Regions from separate parts of the Paenibacillus sp. EC2-1 genome, predicted to be linked through region 1. Evidence: predicted binding sites of a transcription regulator. Region 1 holds the regulator's gene; each other region holds the start of a gene.
The links. Region 1 encodes LexA, which represses DNA repair genes until DNA is damaged. Its sites were predicted from a motif close to CGAACATATGTTCG; they were not measured.
Positions count from the first base shown of each region.

Region 2: recA (recombinase RecA) is a predicted target of LexA. The motif match lies at 1,457-1,470, and genes of this name have one in related genera.
Region 3: addB (helicase-exonuclease AddAB subunit AddB) is a predicted target of LexA. The motif match lies at 1,262-1,275, and genes of this name have one in related genera.

Region 1 covers NZ_CP186006.1:2,350,000-2,353,287, forward strand. The annotation lists gene glnA (type I glutamate--ammonia ligase) at 1-596, shown strand, start outside; gene lexA (transcriptional repressor LexA) at 1,020-1,646, opposite strand; gene ACK8P5_RS11170 (LysM peptidoglycan-binding domain-containing protein) at 1,821-2,183, shown strand; gene ACK8P5_RS11175 (DUF896 domain-containing protein) at 2,341-2,541, shown strand; gene ACK8P5_RS11180 (hypothetical protein) at 2,607-3,125, shown strand; gene ACK8P5_RS11185 (HAD family hydrolase) at 3,174-3,288, shown strand, end outside.
Region 2 covers NZ_CP186006.1:3,407,754-3,411,041, reverse strand. The annotation lists gene ACK8P5_RS15845 (competence/damage-inducible protein A) at 43-1,305, shown strand; gene recA (recombinase RecA) at 1,542-2,603, shown strand; gene ACK8P5_RS15835 (regulatory protein RecX) at 2,734-3,288, shown strand, end outside.
Region 3 covers NZ_CP186006.1:1,597,854-1,601,141, reverse strand. The annotation lists gene addB (helicase-exonuclease AddAB subunit AddB) at 1-1,086, opposite strand, end outside; gene ACK8P5_RS07430 (class I SAM-dependent rRNA methyltransferase) at 1,447-2,820, opposite strand; gene ACK8P5_RS07425 (Na/Pi cotransporter family protein) at 2,923-3,288, shown strand, end outside.

The DNA.
Region 1 (3,288 bases):
ACATGTCTCTCTTTAACGGTAAAGAGAACATGTTTGTGGATGAGAGTGATCCGTCAGGCCTTAGTGAAACAGCACGTCACTTTATGGCTGGTGAGCTTAAGCATGCGCGTGCTTATGCTGCTATCACGAATCCAACAGTTAACTCCTATAAGCGTCTAGTTCCAGGATACGAAGCTCCTTGTTACGTGGCTTGGTCTGCTAGTAACCGTAGCCCGATGATCCGTATTCCAGCTTCCCGTGGACTTAGTACTCGTGTAGAAGTTCGTAACCCGGATCCAGCAGCGAACCCTTACTTGGCTTTGGCTGTAATGCTTAAAGCCGGTCTTGATGGTATTAAACGCAAGCTTCCATTGCCTGCTCCAATCGACCGTAACATCTATGTGATGACGGAAGAAGAGCGTATTGAAGAAGGCATTCCGAGCCTTCCAGCTAACCTGAAAGAAGCACTGAACGAGCTTCTTCGCAGTGAAGTGATCTGTGATGCTTTGGGTGACCATGCCTTGTCACACTTCTATGAATTGAAAGAAATTGAGTGGGATATGTACCGCACACAAGTTCACCAATGGGAACGCGATCAATACATGACTTTGTACTAATACCTTCAGCCCTTGGCGCTCTAAGCGCCGGGGGTTTTTATTATTATGATGAAAGCAAGGAGGGCCAAGCTGTCCTTTTTCACATCATGTTCCTATCATTCTTGTAAAAAAAGGACTACTAACGGTTCCTCATTACCTACACTATGAAGTCACTGTTTGAATAGAATAGATTTATGAATGAACAGGAGGTGATCCTATGATAGGAAGAAGAAGTAGAAGAGTAAAGGTTATTGTCCTGAGACCTGGTGAGAAAGTAGTTGTTGTGTGTAAACATCATCGATGTTAAGTTGCGTAGATAAAAATAGCAAACCATAGTAAGTTGCTTTGGTTTGCTATTTTTATAAGCACAAGATACAGAAAAAAGCTACCGCTTGTACAAAGACAATGCGGTAGCTTTACATGTTCAAGTATTCATTCAGCGCTTTAATGAATATCTCTAAAGACACCTACAACTTTGCCGAGAATCGTAACATGGTTTAAGCGTAATGGCTCATAAGTTGGATTCTCCGGCTGAAGACGAATATGGTCTTTCTCTTTATAAAAAGTTTTCACAGTGGCTTCATCTTCCTCAGTCATAGCAACAACAATATCACCATTGTCGGCGGTTTGTTGTTGACGGACGATTACATAATCTCCATTGTGAATCCCAGCTTCGACCATACTGTCACCCATAACAGTAAGCATGAACACCTTGTTGTCACCAACAAAATGCTGTGGTAGTGGAAAGTAGTCTTCAATATTCTCTGTTGCAGTGATCGGAACCCCGGCAGTAACTTTACCAACTACAGGAACTCTAGAGATCGTGTGGGTAAATAGATTACTATTCTCCGATTCTTCTTGACCAAGCAACTCAATTGCTCTTGGTTTTGTAGGGTCACGGCGGATTAAGCCCTTCTTCTCCAAACGGTCAAGATGACCATGCACTGTTGAACTGGAAGCAAGTCCAACAGCTTCACCGATTTCTCGTACGGAAGGCGGATAGCCTTTACTCCGAACTTCGTTGCGGATAAACTCCAAAATCGCCTGTTGGCGGCTGGATATCTTCGACATTCCGTATCAACCCCATTTTAGTAACGTTTGGGAAAATTATATCATAGAACTTCCGTTCGTACAAACATAAGTTCTAAAATATTAAGAACAACCGTTCGTAAAAGTATTGAAACAAACAAGTGTTCGTGTTATATTAAATGCATAAGAGAACACTTGTTTGGGAGATGATGATAAATGAGATTCACTACATACCGCAGTATTTATGAAGGTCAATATCAAGAAGAACTTAACGAGATTACATTTTGGGATCGGACCATAGATTTTATGAAGACTCGTATCGGTAAGCTCACATTAGTTATTCTTATATTTGTATCAGGATGGACAGGAGCGATATCCGTATTTGCAGGAGGATTGGACAAGCCAGTAGCTGAGAAGAATGTAATCGTCCAGCCTGGTGACTCGCTCTGGGGGATTGCAGCAACCCATAAGCCTAAAGAGATGGACACAAGAGTATATATAAGCTCTATACGAGAAATTAATGGGCTGAATGGACCGGATATTCAAGCCGGAGATGTACTCTCTCTACCTCTATGGTGAACGTACGGATAGGACAATGCTAGATTCAATATCTATAAAGATAATGGTATAATAATAGAAGAGCGCGCATGTACGAGCTTGATAAGGAGAGGCTTCCTTGACAAGCTCTTTTTCACATGTCAAAGTTAAAAGTGAATTTTTTATTGGGGGCGAAGGAATGGATATCGATGCATTGGTAGAACGTATTAATGTTCTAGCTAGAAAACACAAAAATGAAGGGTTGACGGAGGAGGAATCTAAAGAACGTTCCGAGCTTCGTGAAGTCTATCTTAATAATATTCGGAGAAACTTCCGACAGCAGTTGGATTCGATCGAATGGGTAGATGAAGAGAAAGACGGATCTGGACTTAAACATTAAGTCGTGACCGGGCGTCTGCTCGAGTAATCTTTTCATTATAGATGTAAGCGAAGAGGAGGAGACCTATGTCTCGATCATGGGAAAGAAAAGTCAGCAAGAATATGTCTCAGCTTAACAAGCAGCGTAAGAAACAAGGCCAATCCATGTTGGGGACCACGACAACAGGAGCGAGTGATGGGGATGTATTTAAAGGGCGCAAATTTGTGCTGCCTATCGTTCTTGTTGCATTAGCAGTTCTTTATGGACTACTTGGCATAGCAACTGCTGAAGCAGGTAATACAGTCCTGAACTGGATTGGCGTAAGTTTGTACTTACTTCTCGCCTTGATGATTTTTTTGCGGAAACCATTTTTGAAAGTTGGACGTAGCACGCTTTCTACATTTAAATTTAACCGTGAACGTAAATTGTCAGCATCCGAAATTTCAAAAATTAAGATTTTGCAAGGATCTGTAGTCATCGAGAACAAAGCTCGCGGAGGAAACTGGGTATTCTCACGTCTTATTAATCGTTATGATACCAAAGCGATGGGAGAAAGACTTGAGGAGTTCGCTAAAGTAAATAATATTCCTGTAGAGCATGAGTAATAGTTACCTGGTTCATCTAAGAGATATGTAAAGGGAGATGGGTAGAAGATGTCGGTATCTGCGGTACTATTTGATCTGGATGATACATTATTGTGGGATGAAAGAAGTGTAGAGGAAGCATTTGAAGCAACATGTCAAGCTGCAGCAGAGAGCACTGGAATCG
Region 2 (3,288 bases), 1.1 Mb from region 1:
GTGAAAATTATAAAGAGAATAGATCAGGAGGTTTTACGCGGAATGAAAGCAGAGATTATTGCGGTCGGAACCGAGCTGTTGCTCGGTCAAATCGTAAATACAAATGCACAATATTTGTCCAGACAACTTGCAAGTATGGGGATCGATGTTTATTATCAGACCGTCGTTGGTGACAACATGGAGCGTATCAAGGAATCACTTGCAATCTCCAGTGCTCGGACAGATATCATAATCTTGACCGGGGGTCTAGGACCGACACAGGATGATATTACGAAAGATGCATTAGCGGAATTTATCGGGACTTCTCTTCATATTGACAGAATGGCTATGGACAATGTAGACCGCTTCTTTATGGATCGTGGTAAGAAAATGACAGAGAATAATAAACGCCAGGCCTTGTCAATAGATGGAGGAACACCACTGCCGAATGAGACAGGACTTGCTGTAGGGAATGCTATTACTCATGATGGCACTCATTATATCGTACTTCCGGGACCTCCAAGAGAGCTGATGCCGATGTTTGAACAACAGGCGAAGCCTTGGTTAATGCAGCATGTACTCACCGATGAGTTGCCACTCTACTCCAAGATGCTTAAATTTGCGGGGATCGGTGAGTCTGCGCTGGATGACCGGCTTAGTGATCTAATCAGCGAGCAAAGCGACCCCACCATCGCTCTGTATGCAAAAGAAGGCGAAGTGACGGTTCGCATCTCCACCAAGGCTTCCAGCGAAGGTGAGGCCATGGAGCGGCTTACTGCTCTCGAAGAACAGATCAAGGGGATTGTTCCAGAACATATGTATGCAAACGAGGATGTTCCCATTGAAAAAGTTATCGTTGATATGATGGCTGATCAAGGATGGACCATTAGTGCTGCGGAAAGCTGTACAGGTGGTTTGGTAATGGAGAATATCACTTCAATTCCAGGCAGCGCGACGATGCTTCTAGGAGGCATTGTCTGCTATACGAATCAGATCAAGCATAAGCTGATAAATGTTCCACAACAGCTCCTAGAAGGTGAGGATGCGCCAGGTGCAGTATCCCCTGAAGTAGCGGAGGTTCTTGCTGAACAGATTCGCATGGTGACAGATAGTGATTTCGGTTTATCTGTGACAGGAGTAGCTGGTCCAGGATATGCAGAACGTAAACCAGTCGGACTTGTGTATATCGGATTGTCAGAGCGTGGCAAGAAGACAGAAGTACATGAGCTTCACCTTAAAGGTGACAGAGAGATGGTTCGTCTACGTGCGACTAAGGCGATCTTGTACCGTTTGTGGCTGAGACTTACAGCAACTCAATTTCAGTAAAAAATTAACAATAGACTTGAATCAAAGACTATTGTTCAGTATAATCGACTTACGGAAGAACCGTGGCATATCAAATGATGTTGCCGCGGTTTTTGCTGTTTCTGGAGCACCTGCGGTCCAAACCAAGGAGGGAATGCTTCAGTAAAAAAAACGAATGTATGTTCGAAAAAATACTTGGCAAACGAAACGAAACAAGGTATGATTAATCTATCAACAATTGAAGGGTTGTGGAAGAATTGTCAGATCGTCGTGCTGCGCTGGATATGGCGCTTCGTCAGATAGAGAAACAGTTCGGTAAAGGTTCAATTATGAAGTTGGGTGAATCAACTCACATGCAAGTCGAAATCGTGCCGAGCGGATCTTTGGCATTGGATATAGCATTAGGAACAGGCGGTCTTCCGAAAGGCCGGATCATTGAAGTCTATGGACCTGAATCTTCCGGTAAGACTACCGTAGCACTCCATGCTGTGGCCGAAGTTCAAAGAGTGGGTGGACAAGCTGCATTTATCGATGCGGAGCATGCTCTAGACCCTGCTTACGCGAGCAAGCTAGGTGTTAACATTGATGAGCTGTTGCTGTCTCAGCCAGATACGGGTGAACAGGCTCTTGAGATTGCAGAAGCATTGGTACGTAGTGGTGCTGTCGATATTATCGTTATCGACTCGGTAGCAGCGCTTGTTCCGAAAGCGGAGATCGAAGGTGACATGGGTGACTCTCACGTAGGTCTACAGGCTCGTTTGATGTCTCAAGCACTTCGTAAATTGTCAGGGGCAATTAGCAAGTCGAAGACGATTGCTATCTTTATCAACCAGCTTCGTGAGAAGGTTGGTGTAATGTTTGGTAACCCAGAAACAACCCCAGGGGGCCGTGCGTTGAAGTTCTATTCAACGGTTCGTTTGGATGTTCGTCGTATTGAGAGTATCAAGATGGGGAATGACGTCGTAGGTAACCGTACACGTGTCAAAGTCGTCAAGAATAAGGTAGCCCCTCCTTTTAAACAAGCTGAAATCGATATTATGTATGGAGAAGGCATTTCGAAAGAAGGCAGCCTGATTGATATTGGTACAGAACTAGATATCGTTGATAAGAGTGGCGCGTGGTATTCCTATACAGGTGAACGTTTGGGTCAGGGCCGTGAGAATGCTAAGCAATTCCTGAAGGAGCATCCGGAGATTGCTGATGTTATTGAGCGGAAAATTCGTGAGGCAAGCAATCTGTCAACTAATGTACCTGAAGCTAGTGAAAGTGAAAAGCTTAAGGAAGAACAGGAAGAAGAAGAACTGTTTAAAGCTGAATAATTTATAGTATATTTAGCGGTATCTGATAGACCGTTTGGTGTTAGTTATTACACCAAACGGTCTTCTTTACAATCTAGATCTGATCGAAAATGTTATAATTGTAAGAATGAGTGTAGCAGGAGGGGATTTTATGGACATACACAATGATCAACAGTCTTCAATAGAAGACGATGAGTCAAGAGGAATATCTCTTTTTCCGAATGACCAGGACTTAGTGATCACCTCCGTTGAGATGATGCGAAAACCTAAGCATTGTTACCTGATTAGATTTGGGCAGTATAGCATGTCTGTTCATGAAGATATCATGATCAAATATCGATTGATGAAAGGTGCCGTATTCCAGAAGGAAGAGCTAGAGGAGATTGTTGTTGCTGATGAACGGCAGCAAGCTTATGTGGAGGCACTGCGTTTCTTGGAACGAAAGCCCCGTACGGAGAAGGAGATTGCGCAGCGTCTTGGTCAGAAGGGAATGACTGCTGACGGGATCGAGAAGACGATAGAGCGTCTACAGCAGGAACGTTTAGTTGATGATGAGCTTTATGCTAAGCAATGGGCTGAACAGCGGATTACGAAGCAGAAGAAGGGACGCATGTGGGTGCGGCAGGAGCTTCGACAGAAGGGCATTGATAGTGAACTTATCGTAGAAGCTTTAAATGAAGTGAATGAAGAGGATGAGTTTTATAGT
Region 3 (3,288 bases), 750 kb from region 1:
AGATTCATAATCGCCTAGATTACGGGCAAATACCGCCATCTCACGGTATCTTGCTCCTTCTTCCCTAGATAATCGGATCATCTCACGAACTGCACCCTCTACTTCAGCACGACGGTTCGCAGCAGCATAAATCGCTAAGCCCGTATCACTCTCATTCTCTTCATGAGAGCGAAAGCGTACTTTCCGGTCATAACCACGTTCTAAATGCGCAAGTACGGAACAATTCTTAAACCGCGGTAGTGTATCTTCCTGAAGCAGCGTGTATGAAGATTCTATGTCCAACTCATCTGCAATTCCTTGTAGCTTTACATATGTCATAGCGGTAGGATGAAATAAATTTAATTCATGCGGCATTGCACCACTTGAATAAGGTTTATCCAATGTCAAAGCAGCGGTTACCGATGAAGCGTGCTGAATCAGTTCCCTAAGCACTGCGTATTCCTGTGGGGTAAAGCCATGGAAACCATCGATCCATATATCAGCATTGCTGATATATGATGAACGACTAATCCCTTCAGCAAGCGTAATAAGCGTATCTTCCTCATCCATATAAAGTGGGGATAGCTCGCGTTCAAAATCTCGGTATAACATTACTACATCTTCAAGCTTTCGCTTAAGCATAGGAGAGCTTCCTGCGACAGAGGTCAAATAAGTAAGTTGGTCCTCAATACAGGAAGAATCAATACAATATCTTTTCATTTCAGTGTATAAATCACTTAGCTTACCTACAAAACCTAACTGTTCCCCTGACGCACCGAACAATTTAAGTTCCTCTTTACGATGCTGAATGATCTTGTATAACATCATTCGCTTGCCTTCTTCACTAATTGCAATCTTGGCGGCACCGCCCGTTTCCTGCATTACCCGGTAAGCCAATCGACGAAAGCTTAGTACTTGGGCACGAAGACTCCCCTTGATTTTCCCAGAAGTGACTAGCATATTCTCCGCTTGAAATGAGGCTTGCTCTGGTACGATCAGAATAATCGGCTTACCTTGAGGATCCTCCTCCAGTCGTCTTGTAATCTCTTCACATATAGCGGTGCTCTTCCCGCTTCCAGAACGCCCGATGACAAAATGCAACGACATGTCATACCTCCTTAATACTCAAGCCTATTGTTCGATACATCAACGCTGTTCTATATATAAAAAATCATGTCTAACAATCGTATTCTCTCAGATAATCTCTGACTCTTAAGCTGAAATCCCTATACTTTCAATCTATAAGATGATGTCTATAAGTATAGCATATCTGAGAATAGAAGGAACATACGTTTGGATTGCATTACCATTAGAAACACAAATAAGAAACTTATATATAAACCATTATAAATCGTCCCTATCAGCCCTTAGTCAACCCCTTCATTCACATCAAAAAAGACTGCTCAATTAAGCAATTTTACTTCGCTTAACCAAGCAGTCTTTTCAATCTTTATTGCAACTGTTACTCTATATTGTCTTTTTGCTACGAACCTCGAATACTGCAAACTTCAAATAATGACCTTCATCTACACCTAAGATCTGAGGGTGATCCTTGCCAGCTGCACGCCATTCGATTAGACGTAACACTTTACCGGCATCCTGCGCCGCTTCTTTAATCGTCTCCAGGAATAGATCAGGACGCATGTGATACGAACAGCTCGCAGTGACAAGATAACCACCTTCATTAACTAGCTTCATACCATGAAGATTGATGTCTTTATAACCGCGGCAAGCTCCCTTGACCGCACCTTTACTCTTGGCAAAAGCAGGCGGATCTAGAATAACGACGTCCCATGTACGCCCGCCTCCAGCTGTTAACGGCTTGGAGGTATCCACCTTATGGTCCGCTTTTGCGCGTTCCTCCCGCTCTTCTATACCTTTCACCTGTGTCCGAAGATATTGAAAAGCGTCATCCACAACGAATTCGACACGATCCTGAAATCCGTTCAGCTCCACATTTTCTCTTGCACTTTCGATCGCATGCGCTGATATATCCAAGCAAGTCACTTTTTTAGCACCGTACTTACATGCATGAAGTGTAAAGCTTCCTGTGTGTGAAAAGCATTCAAGAACCGTTGCTCCATCCCAGTAAGGAAACGTAACTTCTTTTCCACTCTTGTTAACAGGAACCGTACGAATTTCTCCGCTGATTTCAACCTCCTGCTTCACAATTCCACTTCGGCCTCCCCAGCCCTTCATAAGCGGCTCAATGGAGGCTCTGTTCTCGCGCTGGTCAAAGAAGTAACCCGTTTTCTGACCCTCTTCAATATCAACTTTGATCTTTAATCCATTCTCTGTCACAGTAACGTGCCTTGGACACTCCCCGTACAATGTTCCCTTGCTTTGTTCGAGACCTTCGAGTTCCCTCACGGATACATCGCTGCGCTCATAAATTCCTACAGGACTCATTACTTCTACGAGAGCTTCTACAATGTGATCTCGGCAACGGTCCATACCAAGTGTCAGAATCTGAACTACAAGCACATCAGCAAACCGATCTACAATCAGACCTGGAAGAAAGTCTGCCTCTCCATATACAAGACGATAAGCATTCTCTTCACTAATAAAGCGCTCGCGGTGCGATAAACATTCCTTGAATCTAGCCACAAAAAATTCCCGATCCAACTTCTCAAGAGGTTGGTACGAGACAATTCTTACTGTAATTTGGGATTTCGGATTATAGTAACCCGTTGCCAGAAAACGTCCCTGATGATTCATCACTTGAACCAGTTCACCAGGTTGTGGATTCCCTTCAACGGATGCGATTTCACTCTTAAAAACCCATGGATGACTCTGTTCTAATCTTTTCTTGCGATTGCGATCTAAAATGATCGATGCCATTCTTAACTTCACTCCCTGATTTCTCTCCCTATGGACAATCATTGGTATGCGCGTCCCATTGGGGTCATATGAATAAATTAACAATTATTAAAGGAGAATCTCATGCTTTCTTCACTCTGGTTTCCGGTCACTTATGGCCTCGTCGTGTTCTTGCTGGGTATGAAGATTATGGAGGTATCTCTTCAACGCTTTGCCGGCCAGCAACTGCAGCAATGGCTGCACAGAGCAACGTCCACCCCTCTAAAAGGAATGATCACAAGCACAGGTCTCACTGCTCTATTACAGAGTAGCACGGCTGTCACGGTGCTAACGATCGGTTTCGCCAATGCTGGTCTCCTGAACTACGCAGGAACATTAGGTATCATTCTAGGCACCAATATCGGTACAACCCTGACAACCGAGCTGATCAGTCTACAGATCGGACAAGTAGCCATGCCACTGCTGATTCTTTCGCTTATGGTCTGGACT